One region of the Sphaerisporangium sp. NPDC049002 genome, then DNA from elsewhere that is predicted to be linked to it. Evidence: riboswitches for the same ligand, from Rfam matches in the RefSeq annotation. Region 1 holds a riboswitch; the other holds the start of a gene.
What was found. A riboswitch is a leader RNA that binds a small molecule or an ion and turns the genes downstream of it on or off. The one in region 1 is predicted to bind thiamine pyrophosphate.
Positions count from the first base shown of each region.

Region 2: another riboswitch for thiamine pyrophosphate. It lies ahead of AB0B89_RS15625 (cytosine permease); the one in region 1 lies ahead of thiO (glycine oxidase ThiO).

Region 1 covers NZ_JBEZFH010000089.1:316-6,215, reverse strand. The annotation lists gene AB0B89_RS18965 (polyprenyl synthetase family protein) at 1-283, shown strand, start outside; gene thiE (thiamine phosphate synthase) at 454-1,092, opposite strand; gene AB0B89_RS18955 (Rv2175c family DNA-binding protein) at 1,070-1,444, opposite strand; gene AB0B89_RS18950 (FAD-dependent oxidoreductase) at 1,494-2,663, opposite strand; TPP riboswitch at 2,802-2,914, shown strand; gene thiO (glycine oxidase ThiO) at 2,910-4,211, shown strand; gene thiS (sulfur carrier protein ThiS) at 4,208-4,408, shown strand; gene AB0B89_RS18935 (thiazole synthase) at 4,482-5,270, shown strand; partial or broken gene AB0B89_RS18930 (protein kinase) at 5,344-5,900, shown strand, end outside.
Region 2 covers NZ_JBEZFH010000064.1:20,863-26,762, forward strand. The annotation lists gene AB0B89_RS15615 (PAS domain S-box protein) at 1-1,750, opposite strand, end outside; gene AB0B89_RS15620 (methylated-DNA--[protein]-cysteine S-methyltransferase) at 1,931-2,494, shown strand; gene AB0B89_RS15625 (cytosine permease) at 2,385-3,791, opposite strand; TPP riboswitch at 3,782-3,908, opposite strand; gene AB0B89_RS15630 (rhodanese-like domain-containing protein) at 3,933-4,265, opposite strand; gene AB0B89_RS15635 (DNA-formamidopyrimidine glycosylase family protein) at 4,355-5,233, opposite strand; gene AB0B89_RS15640 (LCP family protein) at 5,358-5,900, opposite strand, start outside.

The DNA.
Region 1 (5,900 bases):
CGAGGGCAAGCGCACCATGCTGATCGCCCGCACGCTCTCGGCCGCGTCCGACGGGCAGGCCGCCGACGTGCGGCGGCTGCTCGGAGACTCCGGCCTGGACGCGGCCGGCGTCGAGCGGCTTCGCGAGATCATCGAGGAGACCGGGGCGCTGACGGCGAGCGAGGAGACGATCAAGCGCTACCTGGACGACGCGCTGAGCTCGCTGGAGCGCGCGCCGATCACCGGCGAGGCCCGCGACGCCCTCGCCGAGCTGGCGGTGGCCGCCACCTCGCGCCGGAGCTGAGCCCACGACGGGCCGTACGGCACCGCAAGGCCGGGGTCAGCACCGCAAGGCCCAGGTCCGTAACGCAAGGCCCAGGTCCGTAACGCAAGGCCCAGGTCCGTAACGCTAGGCCCAGGTCAGCAGCGCGAAGCTCGGGTCGGTGCGGCGCGAGGGCGCCGTGAGCCGGGGTGTCAGGCCGCCGCGAGGCGGCGGGCGAACTCGGCGGCCGCCGCGCCCGGGTCGTCGGCCTCGGTGATGGCCCGTACGACCACGACGCGCGTCACGCCGTACGACATCACCTCGTCCAGCGTGGAGAGGTCGATGCCGCCGATGCCGAACCACGGCCGGTCGGTGTCCAGCGCCGCCGCGTGCTTCAGCAGGCCGGGCCCCGGCGCGAAACGCCCGGGCTTGGTCGGCGTCGGCCAGATCGGCCCGCAGCAGAAGTAGTCGACGCCTTCCTCGGCCGCCGCCGCGGACGCCTCCGCGTCGCTGTGGGTGGACCGCCCGATCAGGATGTCCGGCCCGAGCAGCTCGCGCGCCACGGCCACGGGAAGGTCGTCCTGCCCGAGGTGGAGCACGTCGGGACGCGCCGCGTAGGCGATGTCGGCCCTGTCGTTGACCGCGAGCAGGGTCCCGTGCCTGTCGCAGGCCGCGCGGAACACCTCAAGGAGCGCGAGCTCCTCGCGGGCCTCCAGGCCCTTCTCGCGCAACTGGACGATGTCCACACCGCCCGCGAGGACGGCGTCGAGGAACCGGTCTAGATCGCCCTGGCGGCGGCGCCCGTCGGTGCAGAGGTAGAGCCTGGCGTCAGAAACCGAGCGCCTGGGCACGCCTCTTCACCTCGGTGTGGCGGCCCGCGACGATCGCGTCGATCGGGGCCCCCGGCAGGGAGTCGTCGGCGGTGAACAGCCACCGCAGGGCCTCGACGTCGTCGTAGCCCGCGTCGGACAGGACCGTCAGCGTCCCTGGGAGGCCCTTCACCACGTCGTCTCCGGCGATGAAGGCCGCGGGGACCTCCGGCTCGGATCCGCCCCGCCGGACTCCGATGAGCCTTTTGTCCTTGAGAAGCTGCTTGGCACGCCCGGCACTCAGCCCGAGCCGCCTGCCCACTTCCGTGAGGGGGAGCCACTCTCCCACCAACTGGTCGGTTTCCCGGTCGATCTGCGCAACAGAAAGCGTCACGGAACCACAACTACCACGTCGTGCCTCTTCTCAAACACCCCACAGGGGGTCACAAGCAGTCACGCAAGGGTACCGAGGGGTCCATCGCGCGATCCACATCGAGCCTTTGCCCGCCCTCGACGATACGGCGGCCCTGCACCAGGTCACGGGGACGGTCGACGGTAAGAATAGCGGCCATCCGGTGGTCGTCGGTCAGCCAGCACGCCGCCCACTTGCGGTCGGTGGCGGGATCGCCGCGCAGCACCAGCCGGGCGCCGTCGTGGTGGCCGGCGTACTGCAGCATGCGGCCGAACTGCTCGGACCAGAAGTAGGGGACCGGGTCGTAGACGGCGGTCTCGCCCAGCAGCGTGGCCACGGCCGTCTCGGGCGCGTTCAGCGCGGTGTCCCAGTGCTCGACGCGCATGCGGCGGCCGAAGCGCCGTGACCACCAGTTCGCGCAGTCGCCGACCGCCACCACGCCCTCCATCGAGGTGCGCAGGTGCTCGTCGACCACGACGCCGTTGTCGATCTCCACGCCGGAGCCCGCGAGCCACCCGACGGTGGGCCGCACGCCGACGCCGGTCACCACCACGTCGGCGGGGATCCACGAGCCGTCCATCATGGTCAGGCCGCCCGGGTCGACCGAGCCGACCATCGTGCCGAGCCTGAGGTCGATGCCCGCCTCGGCGTACCAGGGCACGGTGCGCCCGCCCACCTCGGTGCCGAGGGCGACGGCCAGCGGTGACTGGGCGGCCTCGACGACGGTCACCTCGCATCCGGCGCGGCGCGCCGCCGTGGCGACCTCGGCGCCGATCCAGCCCGCGCCGACGACCACCACGCGGGCGCCGGGGACCAGCAGTTCCCGCAGGGCGAGCGCGTCGTCGATGGTGCGGAGCACGTGCTGGGCGCCCTCGCCGCGCAGCCTGATGGGCGAGGCGCCGGTGGCGATGATCAGGCCGTCGTACTCCAGCTCGCCTTCCGTGGTCTCCAGCGCGCCGTGGCGCAGGCCCTTGGCCGACACGCTGGTGCGCAGGTCGACGTCGAGGGCGCCGAGGTCGGAGTCGACGACCGTGGAATCCAGGTCGCCGAGCAGCACGGCCTTCGACAAGGGGGGACGATCGTAGGGGCGATGGTTCTCATCTCCGACCAGAGTGACGCGTCCTCGGTACCCGCGCGCCCGCAGCGCCTCGACACTCCGCACGCCGGCCAGTCCGGCTCCGACCACCACGACATGATTCACATCCTGACCCTAAGCGGCCAGCCGGGTAACTCGCCAACGGCGATTTGGTAACGAATTGGCTCACTATCGCGCACAGGCAGTAATGAGAACACTCAAGCAGGTGCGCAAGTCGTACGGAGGCAGGAATAGGCTGGTGTCGTCAGCACGCGCGGGAGTCCGGCGAGACCGGGCTGAGAGGAGGGCTCACGGCCCTCGACCGCCAGAAACCTGATCCGGATCATGCCGGCGAAGGGAGCGGGACCTTTGGTGGACACGCACGCGGACGTGGTCGTCGTGGGCGGGGGTGTGATCGGCCTGTCGGTCGCCTGGCGCGCCGCCCAGCGCGGGCACGCGGTGACCGTGGTGGACCCGGCGCCCGGCTCGGGCGCCTCACACGCGGCGGCGGGGATGCTCGCCCCGGTGAGCGAGGTCACCTACACCGAGGAGCCCCTGCTCCGGCTCGGCCTCGCGTCCCTGGCCCGCTGGCCCGGCTTCGCCGCCGAGCTGGCCGGCGAGTCCGGGATGGACGTCGACTACCGCACCGACGGCACCCTGGACGTCGCCTTCGGCGCCGACGACCTCGCGGCGCTCGGCGAACTGGCCGGCTTCATGGAGAAGCTCTCGCTCCCCGTGGAACGCCTGACGGGGCGCGAGTGCCGCCGCGCCGAGCCGATGCTCGCCCCCTCGGTCCGCGGCGGCGTCCTCGCTCCGGGGGACGCCTGGGTGGATCCGCGCCGGGTGACGGCCGCGCTGCTCGCCGCGCTCTCGCGCCGGGGGGTGGGCATGGTCGCCGACCGCGTCACTGGCTTCGCCGTCGAGGGCGACGCGGTGCGCGGGGTACGGCTGGCGGGCGGCGGGGCGATCGCCGCGGACCAGGTGGTGCTGGCCGCCGGAGCCTGGTCGGGATCCCTGGACGGCCTGCCTCCGGAGGTCCTCCCGCCGGTGCGCCCCGTCAAGGGCCAGATCATGCGGCTGCGCGGCGCTCCGGGGTTCCTCGGCCGCTGTGTGCGCGGGGTGGTCCACGGGTCCAGCGCGTACATGGTGCCGCGCGGCGACGGGGAGATCGTGCTCGGGGCCACCCAGGAGGAGATGGGGTTCGACACCCGCGTGACCGCCGGAGCCCTGTGGGAGCTGCTGCGCGACGCGCGCGAGCTCGTACCGGGCGTCACCGAGCTGGAGGTGACCGGCCTGTCCGCCGGCCTGCGCCCGGGGACCCCCGACAACCTCCCGGTCATCGGGCGGACCACGCTCCCGGGGCTCGTGCTGGCCACCGGCCACCACCGCGGCGGCGTCCTGCTCTGTCCCCTGACCGCCGACCTCGTCGCCGGGGAACTGGCTCCGGACGCCGGGGAGCCGGCCCCGGACGCCGGCCCCGGCCACGAAGGGGGGCTCCCTCCCGGCCACGATCCGGCCGGACGGCCCGGCCCGGCCTTCGCGGCGATCTGCTCGCCCCTGCGTTTCGGCGGGGCGCGGCACAAGGACATCACCGGCCCTCACCGATGGACGAAGGAGGAACGGGGCTCCTCCCCCGGCCGCCGGCCGGGGTCTCCCGCCCCGGAAGCGCGATGAGAGTGACCATCAACGGCTCCCCCCACGACCTGCCCCCCGGCACCACCGTCGCCCAGGCCGTCCAGACGCTGACCTCGGCCGTCGCCGGGGTCGCGGTCGCCCTGAACGACGAGGTCGTGCGGCGGGGCGCGTGGCAGTCGACCCCGCTCGGCGAGAACGACCGCGTCGAGGTGCTCACGGCGGTGCAGGGTGGCTGACCGGCGAGACACGAGCCCCGTCCTTGCGACCGGCGAGCGGCGTGAGGGCCCCGTCACCGTCGACGCGGACCCCATGGACGACGCGCTGGTCCTCGGCGGCGAGAAGTTCCGCTCGCGCCTGATCATGGGAACGGGCGGCGCCCCGTCCCTTGAGGTGCTGGACCAGGCGCTGGCCGCGTCCGGCACCGAGATCACCACGGTGGCGATGCGGCGCCTGGACCCGGCTTCGCGGGGGTCGGTGCTCGACGTCCTGCGCGACCGGGGCGTGAGGGTGCTGCCCAACACCGCCGGCTGCTTCACGGCCGGCGAGGCGGTGCTGACCGCGCGCCTGGCCCGCGAGGCGCTCGGCACCGACTGGGTGAAGCTGGAGGTGATCAGCGACGAGCGCACCCTGCTGCCGGACCCGATCGAGACCTTCGACGCCGCCGAGAGGCTGGTGGCCGACGGATTCGTGGTGCTGCCCTACATCGGGGACGACCCGGCGCTCGCGCGGCGGCTGGAGCAGGCGGGGTGCGCGGCCGTGATGCCCCTCGGCGCGCCGATCGGCTCGGGGCTCGGGATCCGCAACCCGCACAACATCGAGCTCATCGTGGAGGCGGCGGGCGTCCCTGTCATCCTGGACGCCGGCATCGGCACGGCGAGCGACGCGGCCCTGGCGATGGAGCTCGGATGCGACGCGGTCCTGCTCGCCAGCGCGGTGACGCGGGCCCGCAGGCCCGGCCTGATGGCGGGGGCTATGCGCGACGCCGTCACGGCGGGTCGTAGGGCGCGCCTGGCGGGCCGGATACCCCGGCGCCGGTACGCTGAGGCGTCCTCGCCGGCCGTCGAACCGGTCGGCGGAGAGCCATCAACGCCTTCCTGACGGGAAAACATGTCGGCATCGGTTTGGGATGTGCTTGCCCTCCCCCTGGCAAACCGCCCGTAAACTCACTCCCGTGGACACGACGGTTGCGGACCCCCTTGTAGGGCGGCTGCTGGACGGGCGCTATCGCGTTGAGTCCCGGATCGCCCGGGGTGGGATGGCCGCCGTCTACCTGGCCCTGGACATCCGGCTCGACCGCACGGTGGCTCTGAAGGTGATGCACCGATCGCTGGCCGAGGACCCCGACTTCGTACGGCGGTTCATCGGCGAGGCCAAGTCGGTGGCCAGCCTGTCGCACCCCAACGTGGTGCACGTCTTCGACCAGGGCACCGACGGCGATCACGTCTACCTCTCGATGGAGTACGTCCCGGGGCGCACCCTGCGCGACGTGCTGCGCGAGAGGAAGCGCCTGCCGGCCCGCGAGGCCCTGGAGATCATGATCCCGGTGCTCGCCGCGCTCGGCGCGGCCCACCAGGCGGGCATGGTGCACCGTGACGTGAAGCCCGAGAACGTCCTGCTGACCGACGACGGCCGGGTCAAGGTCGTCGACTTCGGCCTGGCCAGGGCGATCGAGGCGGGCAACCAGACCCGCACCGGCGTCATGATCGGCACGATCGCCTACATGTCGCC
Region 2 (5,900 bases), on a different contig from region 1:
GCCCGAGCCCCACGCCGCCGAACCTGCGGCGGTCGCCGCTGTCGGCCTGGACGAACCGTTCGAAGACGCGCTCGTGGTCGTCGGGCGCGATGCCCACGCCCTCGTCGTCCACCACGAGGACGACGCGATCGCCCTCGGCCCACGCGAGCACGCGGATCAGCCCGCCGTCCGGCGAGTACTTGAAGGCGTTCTCCAGGAGCTGGGCGAGCAGGATGTCGGTGGCCAGCGCGTCGCCGTCGACCAGGGGAAGGTCGCGGGGGATGTCCACCTCCACGCGATGCCGGTCGGACAGGACGGGCATCCCCAGCGTGGCCGCGCGCACCCGTTCGCCCAGGTCGAAGCTCTCCACCCGGACCTTCAGCTCCTCGGCCCCGGCCCGCGCGCCGAGCAGCAGGTGGTCCATGAGCTGCCCCAGCGCCCGGGCCCGCTCCGCGATGGTCCGCACGGCGGAGCGGCGCTCGACGTCCGACAGCTTGTCCCAGCGCGCGTCGAGCGTGCTGGCGAACCCCTGGACCACGGTGATGGGCGTGCGCAGTTCGTGGCTGGTGGTGGCGAGGAACAGGTCCTTGGCCTCCTCCAGCTCCTTGGCGCGCGTGACGTCACGGAAGTCGACCACGATCTCGGCGGTGTCGTTGATCTCCGCGCTGACCACGTCCAGCCAGCGACCGCACGGAAGCTGGGTGGTGAGCTTCTCCCCCGGCGCGGGCAGCGGGAACGGCGGCCGGTCGCCGATCACGTCGTCGGCCCGCACCCCGGTCAGCTCCTCGGCCGCCGGGTTCCACTGGCGGACGTACCCCATGCCGTCGAGCACCGCGATGCCGTCCGCGCTGGCGTCGACGACCGCCCGCTCGTGAGCCCGCTGCCGCACGGCCTCCTGGTACGCCATCGCGTTGGCGAGCGCGATGCCGGCGTGCCCGGCCAGCAGCTCAAGCAGCTCAAGCTCGACGTGGCCGGCCTTGCGCTCGGCGAACAGCGCGTACAGCGCCCCGTACGGCCGGCCGCCGACCGCCGCGACGCCGAGCGCGATGGTGTGCAGGCCGGGCAGCTGCGACCAGATCAGATCGTCGAGCACGGCCTGGTCGCCGGTCTCCAGCAGGACGGTCTTCCCGGTCCGCAGCAGCTTGCCCACCAGGCTCGTCCGCAGGTCGGCGGTCGCGCCCCGGAGCCTGTCGGGCAGCCCGTGCGCGCTGACCAGCCGCAGGCGGTCGTCCTCGATCAGAACGAACCCGCCCGCGTCGGCCCCGGTCAACTCGGTGAGGCTTCCCGCGATGCGGTCGAGGACGGATGACAGCTCCAGCTCGGCGTTGATGTCGCCCACCACGTCGGTGAGCCGCCGGACGAGCCTCGCCCTGCGGGCGCCCCGGTCGCGGGCCGCCGAGTCGTTCTCCAGGGAGTGGTAGACGCTCACGTAGCCGAGCAGCGCGCCGGCCTCCGAGCGCAGCGCGCTCAGGTCCACGCCCACGTCGACGAGCGAGCCGTCGCTGCGCAGGCGCTTGGTGCGCAACGAGACGGGCCCTCCCGTGCGGACCCGTTCCAGCACGGCGTTGTGCTCCACCACCAGCTCGTCGGGGACGAGCGGTGCCCTGCGCCCGGTCATGTCGCCCGCGGTCCAGCCGAACAGGCGCTCGGCGGCGGGGTTCCACAACAGGACGGAAAGGTCACGATCGAGGGCTACGACGGCATTCGGGGAACTCGCGAGGACAGCACGGGCAATGCCGTCATCGGCGTTCTCTACCCTGTCGTCACTCATGACCCCCATCGTGCCCGTTTTTGCCCCCGCGTCTTGGCACTTTTGATGTACGAATAGTCGCATTCGTCGGGACTGTACCCTCTCGGGGTCTTCTACGGCGCGCGGCGCGTGGCCGTCGCGGCCGGTGGGACCCTCCGCTCCTATACGCTGCCTGGTAGCGGGACCGGGAGGGGTGCGGCCATGTCGACAGGGGATCTCGAAGCCCTCGTGCGGGTGACCGCTCCCGGCTATGTGGGCGAGACCCCACCCGACGTCGCTTTCGGGATGACCGACACCCCCGTCGGGCGGCTGGCGCTCGCCGTCACCGTGCGCGGCGTGGTCGCGTGCAGCTACGAGAACGAGCACGTCGTCTTCGCGCGCATCACCCGCGAGATCGGCTCGTTCATCGGGCCCGACCCGCGGCGCCTCGATCCGATACGCCGTGAGCTCGACGCGTACTTCTCCGGCAGGCTCAGGGCCTTCACCCTTCCCGTCGACCTCCGGCTGGCCACGCCGTTCGCGCGTACCGTGCTCCAGATGACGATGGCCGTGCCCTACGGAAGCGTCACGACATTTCCCGAAATCGCCGAGCGCATCGGGCGGCCCCAGGCGCTACGCGCGATAGGCAACGCGCTGACCGCCAACCCGGTCTGCGTCATCGTCCCGTGTCACCGGGCGATCGAGTCGCAGGGGCATCCCGGAGGCTACGCCGGAGGCCTCGCCGCCAAGCAGTTCCTCCTCCGCCTCGAAGACCCCGCCCGCTGAACGCCTGCCCGAGCAGCGTCGCCAGCGCGGCGACGACGAACGCGGCGAGCGCGGCGTTCATCCAGACCTGCCGCTCGAAGCCGATCGCGCCTCGGAGCGCCGTCCAGACCGAGTCCCACCACGCCACCGTCGGCGTCGCCGTGACCAGCCAGTACGCCACGAAACCGAGCACCCACGGCACGACCATCCCCCACCGCGAGGGCGCCCCCGCCGAGGTGTCCCACCTGGCGGCCCCGCCGAGCAGGAAGTAGTCGACCACGAGGACGGCGAACATCGGGACGAAGACCGCGCCGATGACGCCGAGGAACGCCCCGTAGGATTTCACGTCGGCGAAGAGCGCGATGACGGTGGTGAGCACGCCGACGACGATCGAGAAGACGCGCCGGTCCACCCTAGGCAGGAGGTTCTGCAGGGACATCGCCGTGGAGTAGACGTTGGCGAACGACTGGTCGGCCTCGCGCAGCACCAGGATTCCGAAGAACAGCCCCCCGAGGGGCACCGCGACGAAGGCGTCCCACACCCGGTCGGGGTCGTTCCCGACCAGGGCCAGCGCGAGGACGCCGATGACCAGGCACGCGACCTGGGCGATCGTGTAGCCGCTGACCACCCCCGCGAAGGCCGCCCGCCCGGACCGCGAGTGCCGCGCGTAGTCGGCCGCCACCGGCACCCAGGAGACCGAGAGCGCGATCACGTAGTCGACGGCCGGGGCGAAGGCGTTCCAGTTCCCGCCTCCGAGGGTGGGTGCCTCGCGCAGCAGCGCCACCGCGAGCCACACCATCGCGACGACCACCCCCGCCGTCACGAACCGCCGGAGCAGGCGGATCGCCCCCAGCGGCCTGATCGTCAGGGCGATGGTCAGCAGCCCCGCCGCCACCACCCACACCCAGTACGGCACCGCGTCACCGAAGATCGCACGCGCCCCGGTGGCGATCACCCACAGCTCGAAGGCCCCCCAGCCGAGCATCTGCACGACGTTCAGGACCGTCGGGACGTACGAAAGCCTGGCCCCGAACAAGCCCCGCAGCAGCACCATCGCCGGCGCGCCTGTGCGCGCGCCCGGCACCGCCGCGAGGCCGACCATCACGGTGCCGATCAGGCTTCCGGCCACGGCCGCGAGGACGGCCGCGCCGAGGCTCAGCGGGACGTCGCCCAGCGGGTTGATCAGGTAGAGGGCCCCCGAGAAGCCGAGGAGGCTCACTCCGAGGTTGGCCCAGAAGGCGCCCTGGTCGAGCAGGCCCAGCGTCTTCGGGGGGGCCTCGTCGAGTGTCAGGGGGACCTCGCCGACGGCGGACGTCATCGCACGCTCCCTACGCCGGCATTACCCGGACAGGTTCATGCGGTCGGCGGCGCGCCCAGTGTCACTGGGAACCGCCCTCTCAGCCCGGTTGCGCCCGAGCTCCCGCGGTATGGATTTTGACCGAATTATTACACTCCGCCGCTAGGCGACGAAGGGCTGCCCCCCGTTTTCGGCCACCATCGGACGGCCGGCCGCGGCCCACGACTGCATGCCGCCACCGACGTTGATCGCCTCTCGGCCCACGTGGTTGAGCCACGCCGCGGCCCTCGCGGACCTGCCTCCGACCCGGCAGACGACGTAGACCGGCACGCCGGCCGGGACCTCGTCGACCCTCTGCTGCAGCGCGCCGAGCGGGATGTGGACGGCCGCCGGAGCGTGCCCCGCCAGCCACTCGTCGGGCTCGCGCACGTCGAGCAGGAAGACATCGTCGGGTACGGCCTTGGCCTCGATCTCAGGGACGTTCATGCCGTTCATTGTCCCCGCTCTGCGAGCTTTCCGTCCGCTAACGGAGGGTTGTCATTACTGACCGAGCGTTGATTTCTCCCCGAGAAGGCCCCGGTGGGCTATTTGAGAAGGCGGGACAGCCTGCGGTCGGCTAGCGGCTTCCCGCCGGTCTGGCACGTCGGGCAGTACTGCAGGGAGGAGTCGGCGAACGACACCTCCCTGATCGTGTCCCCGCACACCTCGCACTGCTGCCCGGCACGCCCGTGGACCCGCAGACCCGACTTCTTCTCGGTCTTGAGATCCTTCGCGGCGATGCCGCGAGAGCGCTCGACGGCCGCCCGCAGCGTGCTGACGATCGACTCGTGCAGGCCCGCCACCGCGTCGTCGGTCAGCGACCCCGCGATCTTGAACGGGGACATCTTGGCCACGTGCAGCACCTCGTCGGAGTAGGCGTTGCCGATGCCGGCGATCACCTTCTGGTCGCGCAGGAGCCCCTTGATGCGGGTGCGGCTGCCGCCGAGGATGCCCTTGAGCACGTCCACGGTGAACTCGGGCGCGAGCGGATCGGGGCCGAGGCTCGCGATGCCGGGAACCTCGCCGGGGTCGCGGACGACGTAGACCGCGAGCCGCTTCTGGGTGCCCGCCTCGGTGAGCTCGAATCCGGGCTGCCTGCCGTCGTCGCCGGGCGCGAACCGCACGCGGGCCGCGAGGGGGCCCTTGCCGGGACGTACGGGCTTGGCCCCGGAGAAGTCGTCGCGCCAGCGGAGCCAGCCGCCACGGGCGAGGTGGGTGATGAAATGGAGCCCGTCGCAGTCGAGGTCGAGGAACTTGCCGTGACGGGCGACACTCGTCACCGTCAGCCCTGCCAGCGAGGTCACCGGCGGGTCCACGGTCTTCAGCGCCTGGAAGGCCACCACGTCGACGGCGGCGACCGGGCGGCCGACGGCCCGTTCGCGCAGGAACTCGGCGAGCGACTCCACCTCGGGAAGCTCGGGCATGCCATCACACTAACCGCTCGCGAGGACCCGCGACGCGCGCCTGGGCGGTACCCACAGCGCGCGTCGCGCCTGCTCCTCGGCTCGGCGCGCGTCCGCTCTCCTCGGCTCGGCGCGCGTGTCGCGCCTACTTGGTGAGGACGTCCTCCGGCACCGGCTTGTCCTCGGCCAGGGCCTTGAAGAGCCGCAGAGCGCGCTCGGTGTCCCACTTCACGACGGAGGCGCCGTTGATCGTGGGCAGCGAGCCCACGGGCACGGCGGTGGCGATCGGATCGCCGCTCATCGCGAGCCCCAGCGACAGCATGTCGAAGGCTCCCGTGCCCGGGTCGACCGCCACCGAATCGGTCGCGCTCATCGCCAGCGGGATCGAGCGGAACGGGTTGACCAGGACGCCCGGGCTCGCGGCCTTCTTCACCACGGCGCCGAAGAACTGGCGCTGGCGCTGGGTGCGGTCGAAGTCGGGCAGCGCGCCGGTCGCGCGGGTGCGGACGTACCCAAGGGCGGTGCCGCCGTCCATGTCCTGGCAGCCCTTCTTGAGGTTGATGCCGGCCTTGTGGTCCTTGATGTTCTGCTTGACGCAGATGTTGACGCCGCCGATCGCGTCCACGATGCCGACGAAGCCGCCGAATCCGATCTCCATGTAGTGGTCGACGCGGATGTCGGTGACCTT